2 regions of the Mycolicibacterium sarraceniae genome follow, and region 2 is predicted to be linked to the other one. Evidence: predicted binding sites of a transcription regulator. Region 2 holds the regulator's gene; the other holds the start of a gene.

Region 1 (7,598 bases), 1.9 Mb from region 2:
CGCGCGAGGTGGCCAGCGGGCCGACCACGGCGGTGGAATCCGAATAGACGAACGTCAGCGTCGCCACCGCATAATGGGGGCACCCAGGCCGGCAGCAGCGACGGGGAGCATTCACGTTCGTGAGGTTATCCCGGTTCATTCACCGGTGACCGGCGGACACGCGCAGCCGCAAGTCCGCCGATTCACAACCGTTACGATCACATCCGTGGCCGATTCCCGCAGCTCCCGGCGAGGTGGCCGGTCCGGCGGTGCCCCGGGATCACGCCGAGGCCGCGAGATGCGCGGGCCGCTGCTACCTCCGACGGTCCCGGGCTGGCGCAGCCGGGCCGAACGATTTGATACGGCGGTGCTGGAGGCTTACGAGCCGATCGAACGGCGCTGGCAACAGCGGCTCACCGCATTGGACGTCGCGGTCGACGAGATTCCGCGCATCGCGCCGAAGGATCCAGACAGTGTGCAGTGGCCGGCCGAAGTGATCGCCGACGGGCCGATCGCGCTGGCCCGACTGATCCCGGCCGGGGTCGATGTTCGCGGTAACTCCACGCGGGCCCGAATAGTGTTGTTTCGCAAGCCGATCGAGCGACGGGCCAAGGACTCGATCGATCTGACTGATCTTCTGCACGAGATATTGGTGGCACAGGTGGCCACCTATCTCGGGGTCGAGCCGTCAGTCATCGACCCGAGTATGGAAGAGGATTAGACGCAGCGAGAGCGCGTCAGATGATGCCGCGCTTGAGGCGACGACGCTCCCGCTCGGAGAGCCCGCCCCAGATGCCGAAGCGCTCATCGTGAGCGAGGGCGTAGTCGAGGCACTTGTCCTTCACCTCGCAGCCCAAGCAGATGCGCTTGGCTTCGCGAGTGGAGCCACCCTTCTCAGGGAAGAACGCTTCGGGGTCGGTCTGCGCGCACAGCGCACGTTCCTGCCACTGGTCTTCGTCTTCGGCCGGATCCGGGATCGCATCGATGATCGCGTCTGGCACCAAACTCAGGTGAGCGCGTGCCATTAGCCCCATCGTCTGCGATCCGGGAATGGACTGCGGCAACCCCATCGCGCCGATTACGTTCTCATAGGACATTTCCGCCTCCTTCACCTGGTTTCGTAGATCTTTCGCATGTCGCCCACTATGAAGTGTGCCCAACTCAATTCGAACACCTGGTCGAATCACGGTATGGGACACCGAAACCGGCAGGTCCGACCGGGAAATGACACTGATGTGATTAGACACGGCTGGGATGCTTCGCGCAAGCGATTGAACCGAAGTTCATACCATTTCCCTGGGACAATTCGGCGAGTCGATGCACCGGCGTGTCCCGAGAGTGACGTGATCGTGACCGCGTGCGCCACGCACAAGCCCGACCGCCTAGTGTCGATCGGTGTGAAGATCACCGTTCTGGTTGGTGGCGTCGGGGGTGCCCGCTTCCTGTTAGGCGTGCAACGACTACTCGGACTCGGCCAGTTCGGCGGCCAGATATCCGCCGCCACAGGCGATCTTGATCACGCGCTGACCGCCGTGGTCAACATCGGTGACGACGCCTGGATGCACGGCGTGCGCATCTGCCCCGACCTCGACACCTGCATGTACACCTTAGGTGGAGGTATCGACCCCGAGCGCGGCTGGGGACATCGCAACGAGACCTGGAATGCCAAAGAGGAATTGGCCGCCTACGGAGTTCAACCAGATTGGTTCGGTTTGGGCGACCGGGATTTGGCCACTCATTTGGTACGCAGTCAAATGCTGCGGGCCGGATATCCGCTGTCACAGGTCACCGAGGCCCTCTGCGGTCGTTGGACTCCCGGCGCCACCCTGCTCCCGGCCAGCGATGACCGGTGCGAAACCCATGTCGTGATCGACGATCCAGACACCGGTGACCGCAAAGCCATTCACTTCCAGGAGTGGTGGGTGCGCTACCGGGCACACGTGACCACGCACAGCTTCGCGTTCGTCGGCTCCGAAAGCGCCACCGCCGGGCCCGGTGTCATCGACGCGATCACCGAAGCCGATGTTGTCATGCTGGCGCCGTCGAACCCGGTCGTCAGCGTCGGCGCGATCCTGGCTATCCCCGGCGTCCGTGCGGCGCTGCGGTCTACGCCGGCGCCGATCATCGGCTACTCCCCCATCATCGGCGGAAAGCCGTTGCGTGGCATGGCCGACGAATGCCTGTCGGTGATCGGCGTGGAAACGTCGTCACAAGCCGTCGCCCGGCACTACGGCGCGCGGTCGGCCACCGGCATCCTGGACTACTGGTTGATCTCGGAGGGCGATCAGGCTGAAGTCCCCGGCGTGACAGTGAACTCGATACCCCTGCTGATGTCCGACCCCTCGGCGACCGCCGACATGGTGCGCGCCGGGCTGGAACTGGCAGGCGTGACGCTGTGACCAGTGGCTCAAGTCCAACGGTGCCGCCTAGCGGCGATCATGGCAGCGCGGCGCCCGTCGAAATCCTGCCCGTCACCGGACTTCCCGAATTCCGGCCCGGCCACGACCTGGCCGCCGCGCTCGCCACCGCCGCCCCCTGGCTGCGCGCCGGCGACATCGTCGTCGTCACCAGCAAGGTGATGTCCAAATGCGAGGGCCGCATCGTGGCGGCGCCCGCCGATCCCGACGAGCGGGATGCGCTGCGCCGCATGCTCATCGACACCGAGGCGGTGCGGGTGCTGGCCCGCAAGGGCAAAACACTGATCACCGCGAACCGCAACGGCATCGTCCAGGCGGCCGCCGGCGTCGACGGTTCCAATGTCGGTGCAACCGAATTGGCGTTGCTGCCCATCGATCCCGACGGCAGTGCGTTGGCATTGCGGACGGCGCTGCGCGAACGTCTCGGGGTCGACGTCGCCGTAGTCGTCACCGACACGATGGGGCGCGCCTGGCGAAACGGGCAGACTGACGCCGCGATCGGCTCGTCCGGACTCCCCGTGCTGTACGGCTACGCCGGCGCCGTCGACAGGCACGGCAACGAACTGGTGGTCACCGAAGTGGCCGTCGCCGACGAAATCGCCGCTGCCGCCGACCTTGTCAAAGGCAAGCTGACCGCGGTCCCCGTCGCGGTGGTACGCGGCCTCGAACTCGCCGATGACGGATCCACCGCGGCGCGACTGCTGCGCGGCGGTGAGGATGACCTGTTCTGGCTGGGCACCGCCGAATCAATCGAACTCGGCCGGCGCCAGGCCCAACTGCTCCGCCGATCGGTGCGCCAGTTCGCGGCTGAACCCGTGGACCACAAGCTCATCGAGGAGGCGGTCGCCGAGGCACTCACCGCGCCCGCACCGCATCACACCCGCCCGGTGCGGTTCGTCTGGCTGGCCGATCGCGACCGTCGCGTCGCACTGCTGGACGCCATGAAAGACGCCTGGCGCGCGGATCTGACGTCCGACGGTACACCGGCCGATGCGGTGGAGCGGCGCATCGGGCGTGGGCAGATTCTCTATGACGCACCGGAGGTCGTGATCCCGTTCCTGGTGCCCGAGGGCGCGCACAGCTACCCGGACGCGGCCCGCGCGGAGGCCGAGCACACGATGTTCACCGTCGCGGTCGGTGCGGCGGTGCAGGCGCTGCTCGTCGCGCTGGCAGTCCGCGAGGTGGGTAGCTGCTGGATCGGCTCGACCATCTTCGCCGCCGAGCTGGTCCGCGAAACCCTTGATCTGCCGACGGATTGGGAGCCCCTGGGCGCGATCGCGATCGGCTATCCCGTCGACCCGTCCGGACCCCGTGATCCGGCGCCGGTCGGCGATCTGCTGGTGCGGCGGTGACCTACTCGGGTGTGCGGGATTCCGCGATCGAGCTGCTGACGGAATGGGACGCCCCCGACGACGGCCAGGACGCTTTGCGCCAAGCCGTGCTGGGATTTCTGTTGGCGCGCACCGATTCCTGCGAACGAGCCTGCGTCCCGGGCCATATCACTGCCTCGGCACTGGTGGTCTCCGACTCGGGCGATCACGTTCTGTTGACCCTGCATCCGCGATTGGGTCGCTGGGTGCAACTCGGTGGGCACTGCGAGCCGGCGGACACGGACATCGTCGCCGCGGCAATGCGGGAGGCAGCCGAGGAATCCGGGATCGAGGGCCTGAGTATCGATGCCGCGCTGGGCGCCATTCACGTGCACGCGCTGACCTGCTCACTCGGGGTGCCGACCCGCCATCTGGATCTGCAGTTCATCGCGCGGGCTCCGGCCGACGCCGTCATCGCGATCAGCGACGAGTCATTGGACCTGCGATGGTGGCCGGTCGACGCGCTGCCCGACGGTATCGACGCCGCGGTGGCCCACCTGGTCGAGGTGGCCTGCTCGCGTCAGATATCCGACGAGTAGCGGATACCGCAGTCGGGGATGACGACCCCGGGCCACACCCGCGCACCGCGCAGCAGCTCGCACCGGGCGCCGACGTTGGCACCGTCGCCAATGATGGCGTCGCGCAACAGCGCCCGCGGCCCTATCCGGGCGCCTGCACCGATGATCGAGCGCTCCACCACCGAACCCGCCTCGATGGACGCCCCGTCGAAAACGACCGCGCCGTCCAGTCGGACCCCCGGCCCGATCTCGGCACCCCGGCCGACCACCGTCCCGCCGACCAACACCGCCCCTGCCGCCACCGATGCGCCGTCGTGCACCAGGCTCTCCCCGCGTCGGCCGCCGAGCGCGGGCGAGGGTGCCAGTCCGCGGACCAGGTCTGCCGAGCCGCGGACGAAATCCTCCGGGGTGCCCATGTCACGCCAATAGCTGGAGTCGACGTAGCCACACACCTTCACCCCGTCGGCGAGCAGCGCCGGAAACACCTCGCGCTCCACCGAGACCTCACGGTCACGCGGGATCCGATCGAGGATCTCCCGTTTGAAGATATAGGTGCCGGCGTTGATCTGGTCGGACGGCGGGTCCTCGGTCTTTTCCAGAAAGGCCTGTACCCGGCCATCGGCGTCCGTGGGCACGCAGCCGAACGCCCGCGGATCACTGACCCGCACGAGGTGCAGCGTCAGGTCCGCCTGCGACTCGTGGTGGCTGGTCAGCATATGCCCCAGCTCCATCCCGGACAGCACGTCACCGTTGAAGACCATCACCGTGTCGTTGCGCAGTTTCGGCACGACATTGGCGATTCCGCCGCCAGTGCCCAGCGGGCGCTCCTCGACGACGTATTCGATCTGCAGGCCGAGCTTGGAACCATCGCCGAACTCGGATTCGAACGTGGCGGCCTTGAAGGATGTGCCGAGGATGACGTGCTCGATGCCGGCGGCGGCGATCCGCGAGAGCAAGTGGGTCAGGAACGGCAGGCCCGCGGTCGGCAGCATCGGCTTGGCGGCCGACAGGGTCAACGGGCGCAGCCGGGTGCCCTTCCCACCGACGAGCACCACCGCATCGACCTTCGACGGATCGATTTCACTCAACTCAGGCCCCCCAGTTTCCCGCCAGCTCCCGCTGGGACTTACGTACCGCCGCGCGTGACCGTACCTTCAGCGCGCCCTTCATCGTCCATCGAAGGGGTGCACGCCACCAGCCAAAATGGCGATCGGATAGATAAATGTAGGTGCTTTCGTGATGCGCGCGCAGGTTGCTGGCCGGATCGCGCCCGGTCGAGTGGCCCTTGTCGTGCAGGATCTCCGCCGCGGGCACATAGACGTTGAGCCAGCCCGCCTTGCCAACTCGGTCACCGAGGTCGACGTCTTCCATGTACATGAAGTAGCGCTCGTCGAACCCGCTGACCTGATCGAATGCCGCCCGGCGGATCAGCAGGCAGGCCCCCGACAACCACCCGACGGGCCGCTCGGTGGGCTCCAGGTATTCCTGCCGGTAGGCCCGCGTCCACGGGTTCTTCTTCCACACGAAGCCGACGACGGCGTGCATGCCGCCACGCACCAGGCTGGGCAGGTGGCGTGCCGACGGGTACACCGACCCGTCTGGGTCGCGGATCAGCGGCCCCAGGGTCCCGGCGCGCGGCCAACGCTCCGCGGCAGCCAGCAGTTCGTCGATGCTGTTGGGCCCCCACACCACATCCGGATTAGCCACGATCACGAACTCGTCATCGGCCGGCGCTGTGGCGACGCCTCGGTTGACGGCACTCCCGTAGCCGAGATTCCCGCCGGTGCGCAGCAGCTGGGTGCCGGGATAACGCTCGACGGCCTCCTCGGGCGCTCCGTCGGTGGATCCGTTGTCGGCCAGCACCACCGTCACCGGACGATCGGTGGCCACCGTCAACGACGACAGAAAGCGATCCAGATGTGGGCCCGGGGAGTACGTCACCGTCACCACGGTCAAGGGGCGGCTCGGCGTCACGGCGTAGAGGGTAACTGTCCGCCGCCGACAGGCTGAGCCAGCGCCTCGGCCAACGCCGCGCGCCACGGCCGCATTGGGCTCAGCCCGGCCTGTACCGACAACACCGTCGACAGTGCCGAATACGCCGGTCGGGGTGCCCGGCGGCCCGTGTGCGCGACGCTGACCGGCCGGACCCGGTTCGGGTCGGCACCGAGTTCTTCGAATACCGCGCGGGCCTGGTCGTCGACCGCGTCGCCCACCTCGTATGGGTGGCGTTGACCTTTGACGGGCTCGACGTTGGCGATCGCAGCGCAGTTGACCACCAGGTCGTCTTCGGCGATGAACCGCTCAGCGGCGACAGGGTCGACAATGTCGCATTGCTGATGCGTCAGCGTGCTGACCACACGGCCCCGACGGGCCCCCTCACCTGCGAGAAACCGCCCAACCTGCCCGCCGGCACCCGTGATCACGATCCTTGCCGCCACGATCACGAGTCTGGCACGCCGGTTTGCGCTACCCGGCTTGCGCCCATCTCGCCAGTAGCCTGGGCGGATGCTTGCTGACACCGAAGCACCCACGGGCGCCCGGCGGGTGGCGCGTACCGTGCTCGCGTTGATCGCGGTAGCGGTGATGATCGGCACCGGTGTCGCGTGGGGCAAGATCCGCTCGTTCGAAAACGGCATCTTCCACATGAGCACCGCGGCGCTCGGCGGCGGTGGGCAGGACGGTGCCATCGACATCCTGTTGGTCGGTATGGACAGCCGCACTGACGCGCACGGCAACCCGCTGTCCGAGGACGAGCTGGCGGCTCTGCACGCCGGCGACGATGTGTCGACGAACACCGACACGATCATCCTGGTGCGGATCCCCAACAACGGGAAGTCGGCGACGGCGATCTCGATTCCGCGCGACTCCTACGTCAAGGCCCCGGGGCTGGATAAGACGAAGATCAACGGCGTCTACGGCCAGGTGAAGCTGGACAAGATGAAGCAGCTGGTCGAGCAGCAGGGCGTGGACCCGGCCGAGGCCGAGCCCAAAGCCGTCGAGGCCGGTCGCGAGGCGCTGATCAAAACCGTCGCCGACCTGACAGGTGTCACGGTCGACCATTACGCCGAGATCGGTCTGCTCGGCTTCTCACTAATTACGGATGCACTAGGCGGCGTCGATGTCTGCCTGAAAGATGCCGTCTACGAACCACTTTCCGGCGCCGACTTTCCGGCCGGCTGGCAGAAACTCAACGGCACCCAAGCATTGAGCTTCGTCCGGCAGCGTCACGACCTGCCGCGCGGCGACCTCGACCGGGTGGTGCGCCAGCAGGTGGTAATGGCTTCCCTGGCCCACCAAGTGATTTCCGGAAAGAC
Region 2 (7,598 bases):
GGGCGGCTGTCGCCGCGCCGAACGGCGCCGAGTAGGAGATGTTGTCCTGGCAACCGCCGCCGTCGCGGCCGCCGATCACACCGATCACCGTCGAGCCGGTGATCCACGGACCGCCGCTTGTGCCGTCGACCAGACCGCCGCAGCGCAGCCAGGGATATCCGCCCGAGGCCATGGCGGCGCTGGTCTCGCAGCCGATCGGCGGTCCCCCGACGCCGAACGGGTACCCGATGACCGTCACCGGGGCGGAGCCGCCAGGCGCCACCCCAAGGGTCAGCGCCTGCCCGGCCACAGATTCGACATTCCCACCCGCGGAGCGGCTGACACGCGCGAACGCGTAGTCGGTCTTGGGGTCCTGGGAGGCGACCCACCGGGGGTCGAGGTAGACGGCGTCGACGGTCCACACAGCGTCGGGGGCCGCCTCGTCGTTGAACCCCGGCACGAACGTGGCCGGCACGCCCGGTGTGAGGCAGTGCGCCGCGGTCAGGATCAGATCCTGGGTCGTGGAGTGGACCACCGAGGCGGTACAGGTGTGGGCATCGGTGCCGCCGAGGAACAATGCGCCCACCGCCGGTTGAGGCGAGACCGGCCGCGCATTCTTGGTGACCGAGCGTGCGACAGCGGCCTCGGCGGCTTTGACCGGCGACTGGTTCGACAGCTGGCAGCCCGCCAGCAGCGCGGCGGCCACCGCCAGGTTGAGTGCCACCGAAACCGTCCGCATCAGCACGATCTTGCCTGATGCGGAGGCTGTGGGCTGGTCCCGATCACAGCCTGCGGGGAACGACGGGCAGCACGCCTGCGTTGTGCAACACAGGCGCTATCGATAGCGCGGGCCCGAATCTAAGAGACACTGGTTGTCATGGTACAAGGACACGGCACCGTGCCCGAGCACCGCGAGGAGGCGGAGACGATGACTGACGAGCAAGGACAGCAGTACCAACCCGAGCAGACCGGAATGTATGAACTGGAGTTTCCGGCCCCTCAACTGTCCGCGCCCGACGGGCGCGGACCGGTGTTGATCCATGCTCTGGAAGGGTTCTCCGATGCCGGCCATGCCATTCATCTGGCCGCTGAACACCTGAAAAGCAAGCTCGACACCGAGCTCGTCGCCTCATTCGCGATCGACGACCTCCTGGACTACCGGTCCCGTCGCCCGCTGATGACGTTCAAGACCGACCACTTCACCGACTATGACGATCCGCAGCTCAACCTATACGCCCTGCGCGACAGCCTCGGCACGCCGTTTCTGTTGCTCGCCGGTCTGGAGCCGGACCTGAAGTGGGAGCGGTTCGTCACCGCTGTACGGCTGTTGGCCGAGCGGCTCGACGTGCGGCAGACGATCGGCCTGGGCACGATCCCGATGGCGGTGCCGCACACCCGCCCGGTCACGTTGACAGCGCACTCCAATAACCGCGAGCTGATCACCGAGTTCACCCCGTGGGTGGGCGAGGTGCAGGTTCCCGGCAGCGTGTCCAACCTGCTGGAATACCGGATGGCCCAGCACGGCCACGAAGTGGTCGGGTTCACCGTCCACGTGCCGCATTATCTGGCCCAGACCGATTTCCCGGCGGCCGCGGAGGCGCTGCTGGAACAAGTGGCCAAACTGACTTCGCTGCAGGTGCCGCTGCGGGCCCTGACCGATGCCAGTGAGGGTATCCGAACCAAGATCAACGAGCAGGTAGAGGCCTCGCCGGAGGTCTCTCAAGTGGTGAGCGCACTGGAGCGACAGTACGATGCTTTCGTTGCCGCTCAAGACAACCGGTCGCTTCTGGCTCGCGACGAGGATCTGCCCAGCGGTGACGAATTGGGTGCGGAGTTCGAGCGATTCCTGGCCCAGCACGCCGACGAGTTCAAAGACGGTTTCACCGATAACGGGGATACCTAAGGAACTCCACCGCACAACGACGGGGTTGCCCATGACGCAGCGAAAGCCGAATCTGCAGCCCGTGCGGGAAATGACGCCCACGCTGCATTTCCGGACCATTCACGGCTACCGCCGGGCGTTCAGGGTGGCCGGGTCGGGCCCCGCGTTGCTCCTGATTCACGGAATCGGCGACAACTCGACGACGTGGCATTCGGTGCACAGCAAGCTGGCTCAGCGGTTCACCGTCATCGCCCCGGATCTGCTCGGACACGGCCAGTCCGACAAACCGCGGGCCGATTATTCGGTGGCGGCCTATGCCAACGGCATGCGCGATCTGCTCAGTGTCCTCGAGGTCGACAAGGTCACCGTCGTGGGACACTCCCTCGGCGGTGGCGTGGCGATGCAATTCGTCTACCAGTATCCGCAATTGGTGGAACGGCTGATCCTCGTCGGTGCCGGTGGTGTGACCAAGGACGTCAACATCGCGCTGCGGGCCGCCTCACTGCCGATGGGCGGCGAGGCACTGGCACTGCTGCGACTGCCCCTGGTGCTGCCTGCCATGCAGGTCGCCGGACGGGCACTGGGCACCGTGTTCGGTTCGACCGGGCTGGGCCGCGATCTGCCTGATGCGCTGCGCATCCTGACCGATCTGCCCGAGCCCACCGCGTCGTCGGCATTCACCCGCACGTTGCGCTCAGTGGTGGACTGGCGCGGGCAGGTGGTGACCATGCTCGACCGCTGTTATTTGACTGAATCTGTTCCTGTGCAACTAATTTGGGGTGATCAGGACGCGATGATCCCGGTCAGTCACGCACGGATGGCCCATGCCGCGATGCCCGGCTCCCGGTTGGAGATCTTCGGCCGGTCCGGGCACTTCCCCTTCCACGACGACCCCGACCGCTTCGTCGAGGTCGTCGAGCGATTCATCGATTCGACCGCACCGGCCGAGTACGACCAGGACGTGCTGCGTGAACTGTTGCGCACCGGACTGTCCGAGCGTTCGGTCACCGGCACGCTCGACACCCGGGTGGCGGTGCTCGACGCCATGGGCGCCGACGAGCGCAGCGCCACCTGAGCACCTCACCCGGGCGGCGTCGCAAAATCTCAGAGCGTCGTAGTGTCGGAGCATGACCATCGACGTAGCCGTGTTGCGGGTGTTCACCGATTCCGATGGCAATTTTGGTAATCCCCTTGGCGTCATCGACGCGGCGACCGTTCCCGCAACTGAGCGCCAACGCATCGCCGCTGAATTGGGTTACAGCGAAACCATATTCATCGATGTGCCGTCCAACGGGGCGACCACCGCGCACGCACGCATCTTCACCCCGGCCACCGAGCTGCCGTTCGCCGGGCACCCGACCGTGGGTGCGGCCTGGTGGCTGCGGGAACGAGGCACGCCGATCCGTACCCTCCAAGTGCCTGCCGGCATCGTGCAGATCAGCTATGACGACGCACTCACCACGGTGCGGGCCCGGGCGGAATGGTCACCGGAGTTCGCCATCCACGAGCTGGATTCGGTGGAGGAGTTGCTGGCCACCGATCCCGGCGACTACCCCGACGACGTCGAGCACTACGTGTGGTCTTGGCTCGATCGCGATCGCGGGCATATTCGTTCGCGGATGTTCGCCACCAATCTCGGCGTTCCGGAGGACGAGGCGACCGGTTCAGCGGCAGCTCGCCTGACCGACTATCTGAGCCGGGATCTGATGATCACGCAGGGCCAGGGATCGCAGATCTACACGACCTGGAATGCTGAAGGGTGGGTTCTAGTGGCGGGCCGCGTGGTCAGTGACGGTGCCCGCCAGCTGGGCTGACGACCAGTCAGCCGGAGGTGCCGACCGCGCGATGGGCGCGCAGCGCCTCGATCTCGCGTTCGAAATCCTCAGCGGAGCTGAAGGAGCGGTACACCGAGGCGAAGCGCAGGTACGCCACCTCGTCGAGTTCGCGCAGCGGCCCAAGAATGGCCAGGCCGACCTCGTGGCTCGGGATCTCGGGAGAACCGGCCGCCCGCACAGCGTCTTCGACCTGCTGGGCCAGCATGTTCAGCGCATCGTCGTCGACGTCTCGACCCTGGCAGGCCCGGCGCACGCCGCTGATGACCTTCTCGCGGCTGAACGGTTCGGTGACGCCGCTGCGTTTGACGACCGCCAGCACGGCGGTCTCGACGGTGGTGAACCGCCGGCCGCACTCCGGACAGGATCGGCGCCGCCGAATGGCCTGACCCTCGTCTGCTTCACGGGAATCGACCACTCTGGAATCAGGATGGCGACAGAACGGGCAATGCATGGCCGCTCCTTCGCCTCCGCCGCAGCTCGATGCTTCGGACCACCCAGAGACTACCTGTGCTGCCCTGCCGACGGCCACGCCCCGAAAACTCGGGCGAGCGAGACCGCCACCAGCAAGGCCGCTTGTCCGGCACACGTTGTGGCCGACCGTGATGCGTCGCGCGATCACCCCATCGGGGCGATGAGCGTCTGTCCGGCATCCAACGTGGCTGAATCGAGCTTGTTCAAGTCGCGGATGCGCGCCATCACCTGCCCGGCGGGCGCATCGGGGGCCACCCGGCCGGCGAGCTGCTGCAGCGTCTCCCCCGCCTGGACCTGGACCACCGCAAGCTGATCGGGCACCTGGTCGGTGGCCGCCGACGTGCCACTGAGATGACCCACCAGACCCAGCCACAGGGTGATCAGAGCGGCCACCCCGGCCAGCGCGATCGTGACGGCGGTGCTCACCGGCCGCCGCACGTGCGGCGCCCGCGAGAAGGTGACGCCGGTGCCGGAGTAACGCATCGGGGCGATGGCCGGGCGAGCCGGGTACGGCCGTTGGCCGCGGGGCCCGGCGGGACGGGTCCGAACGGGGGTGTTAGCCCTGACCGCCGCACGGGGGCGCATCGGCCGCACCGGTGCGGATGGGAAAACCTGCCGATCGTCGATGACTGTCACGTCTGTTTCCTTCCTCCAAGACGCCCACTGTTCGCCCTTGTGTTCGAACTGTACTCGACCATGCGTTCGAAATACGAACATGTGAGCGAGCGTGTCTGGAGAATAAATCCGCCCACCGACACGTTTTGGCGGTGCCGATCACCTGCACGATTGACGGCGGCGACACGCCGCGGTCGAACAAGTGTTTGATTATCTGCTGCCCCGCGACTACATTCGGGCCCATGAGCGACCGCAGTGAGACATCAGGTGCCGACTCCGGACTGACCGAGCGGCAGCGAACGATCCTCGAGGTGATCCGCGCCTCGGTCACCACCCGCGGCTATCCACCGAGCATCCGCGAGATCGGCGACGCCGTCGGCCTCACCTCGACGTCCTCGGTGGCGCACCAGCTGCGCACCCTCGAGCGAAAGGGCTATCTGCGCCGCGACGCCAACCGCCCGCGCGCCGTGGATGTGCGCAGCGCCGACGAGGTGACCGCCGTGACCACCGATGTCGCCGGCTCGGACGCCCTTCCCGAACCGACGTTCGTGCCGGTGCTCGGCCGCATCGCCGCCGGCGGCCCGATCCTGGCTGAGGAGGCCGTCGAGGACGTCTTCCCGCTACCCAAGGAACTGGTCGGTGAGGGCTCGCTGTTCCTGCTCAAGGTCGTCGGCGAATCGATGGTCGATGCCGCGATCTGCGACGGTGACTGGGTGGTCATCCGTCAGCAGAACGTGGCTGACAACGGCGATATCGTCGCGGCGATGATCGACGGCGAAGCCACTGTGAAAACGTTCAAGCGCACCAATGGTCAGGTATGGCTGATGCCGCACAACCCTGCATTCGACCCGATCCCCGGTAACGACGCCGCCATCCTCGGCAAGGTCGTCACCGTCATCCGCAAGATCTAGGGGCTACTCCGCCTTGACGAACCCGTTCGCCTGAGCGAGTTCCTCACTGGCGAACCAGACTTCGGGCACGGTGTGGTCGTAGAGGGCCGAATCCGGGGCGTAGTAGAGCCCCGAGTGGGTGTTGGCCTTGATCACGTAACCCTCAGGTGCCTGGTACGGATCAGAGAGCGGAAGGTGGATCGCCGGGCGCGATGAGGCGGTGCCGGCCGCCACATCGGACTGCAGAACCTCCGCCGGCTCGGTGACCGGTTTGCCCTCATCCTCGAGATCCGCAGGGAAGTACTGCTCGACGATCTCGGCCTCGGCGTACTCCTCCGGCGCTGGCTCGTCGTCCGGCTTCGCGGCGCGGCGACGCCGACCCGGCCTACCGAATTCGCCCACATCGAGTCGCCACATCGACTGCGACTCACCAAGATTCACCACCGCGTGCCGCCCCGAATCGGCAACCTCGTCGATCTCGACGTACGTATGACCGTCGGGCGCCTCGGCTGCGTCCACCTCGTCGGCATCGACCGGCCCAGCGGGAATGCGTGTCGGCGTGGTGTCGATGGAGTCCTCGTCGCCGTCGAACACATCCCCGAGCCCGGGCTGCGACTTGTCCTCGCCACCCGGTTGCGCCCAAGAGAACCCGGGCGCCTGGGCGACCTGCACGACGCCGCCGTCGTCGGGGTAGGTCGAAAAGCGTTCAGTCGAAGGAGCACCCGCGGGACCCTCATGCTCATCCGGCCAGTAACCGTCATCGTCGTCGTAATCGGGATCGTGGAAGTCGTCGTCGATCTCGATATCGCTACCACGGCGCCGCCGCAGCCAGAGCACACCCAGCGCGATCACCGCGACCAGCAGCAGCACCGGAATGATGATCAGCAACCACCACAGGTGGAAGGTGAAACCCGTGCCGGACTTCGGTGCGGCCAGACCGGACTGCGGCCCGGTCCCGTTGGGCACCTGCAGCCCGGCGAGTTGTCCGGCCAGCTCCGGCGGTTTGGTGGTGAATTTGCTGGCGGATTTGTTCCAGGAGATCTCGCCACCGCTGAACTTCTGGGTCACGGTGTCGCCGTTGACACTCTGCTCGCCGGTCGGAGCACCGAGCTCGCCGCCTGCCCCGCCCAACTTCGCCCATGCGGCGTTGATCGCGCCCCGCACCACGATGGCACCGTTGTCAGGCGTCCAGAAAATCACCGGCTTATCGGAGGCACTGAACGCGCTGACGCGGCTGTTCGGGGCACCCCCGTCCGCCTCGGTTCCGGTCGGCAGGCCGAGATCACCCGTCGGTCCGCCCTGCGCCTCGTACTTCGTCAGGATCGCGCCGGTCACAGCGTGCGCACCGGTCGCCGGCGAGTAGAAGATCTTGCCGCCGGCGTAATCCTGCACGGCACCGTCGGTCCCGACGGGACTCTGCGCACCCTGCCGGGCACCGAGCGGGCCCGCGAGCCCGCCCACGGCTCGCCACGCCTCATTGATCGCCGTCGTCGCATCCGTCGGCACTTGGAGACCGGCCAGGTTGCCGGCCAGTTCGGGCGGCACCGTGGTGAACGTGTTGGAGCTGTTGTCGTAGGAGATCTCACCGCCGGTGAACCTCTGGTTCACCACGTTGCCGTCGAAGGTCTCGTCGCCGGTGGGGACGCCCATCGTGCCGGCCGAGCCGCCGAGTTTGTCCCAGGCCGCGTTGATCGCGCCGCGCACCACCCACGCGCCGGTGTCGGGCGTCCAGAAGATCGCCGGTTTGTCGCTGGCACTGAACGTGCTCACCCGGCTGTCGGGGCCGACCAGGCCCGCAACCTCGTCGATGGTGGGGAAACCGAGATCGCTGTCGGCCGGGCCGCCTTGGGCCTGGTACTTGTCCAGGATGGGCCCGAACAACAGGTGGGCACCGGTGGCCGGGGTGAAGAAGATCTTGCCGCCACT

Evidence for each region. The regulator LexA, encoded in region 2, represses DNA repair genes until DNA is damaged. The targets are predictions, from matches to a motif close to CGAACANNTGTTCG.
Region 1: cofD (2-phospho-L-lactate transferase) is a predicted target of LexA. The motif match lies at 1,147-1,160, and genes of this name have one in related genera.

The regions. Positions count from the first base shown of each region.
Region 1 covers NZ_AP022595.1:377,327-384,924, forward strand. Annotated here, with positions in the region: gene G6N13_RS02045 (DUF3499 domain-containing protein) at 1-115, opposite strand, end outside; gene G6N13_RS02050 (metallopeptidase family protein) at 278-700, shown strand; gene G6N13_RS02055 (WhiB family transcriptional regulator) at 717-1,004, opposite strand; gene cofD (2-phospho-L-lactate transferase) at 1,377-2,378, shown strand; gene G6N13_RS02065 (coenzyme F420-0:L-glutamate ligase) at 2,399-3,748, shown strand; gene G6N13_RS02070 (NUDIX hydrolase) at 3,745-4,305, shown strand; gene manB (mannose-1-phosphate guanylyltransferase ManB) at 4,287-5,363, opposite strand; gene G6N13_RS02080 (glycosyltransferase family 2 protein) at 5,374-6,258, opposite strand; gene G6N13_RS02085 (sugar nucleotide-binding protein) at 6,255-6,722, opposite strand; gene G6N13_RS02090 (LCP family protein) at 6,790-7,598, shown strand, end outside.
Region 2 covers NZ_AP022595.1:3,277,138-3,284,735, reverse strand. Annotated here, with positions in the region: gene G6N13_RS16365 (trypsin-like serine peptidase) at 1-718, opposite strand, end outside; gene G6N13_RS16360 (proteasome assembly chaperone family protein) at 908-1,882, shown strand; gene G6N13_RS16355 (alpha/beta fold hydrolase) at 1,914-2,936, shown strand; gene G6N13_RS16350 (PhzF family protein) at 2,989-3,675, shown strand; gene nrdR (transcriptional regulator NrdR) at 3,683-4,147, opposite strand; gene G6N13_RS16340 (LysM peptidoglycan-binding domain-containing protein) at 4,312-4,803, opposite strand; gene lexA (transcriptional repressor LexA) at 5,025-5,693, shown strand; gene G6N13_RS16330 (LGFP repeat-containing protein) at 5,697-7,598, opposite strand, start outside.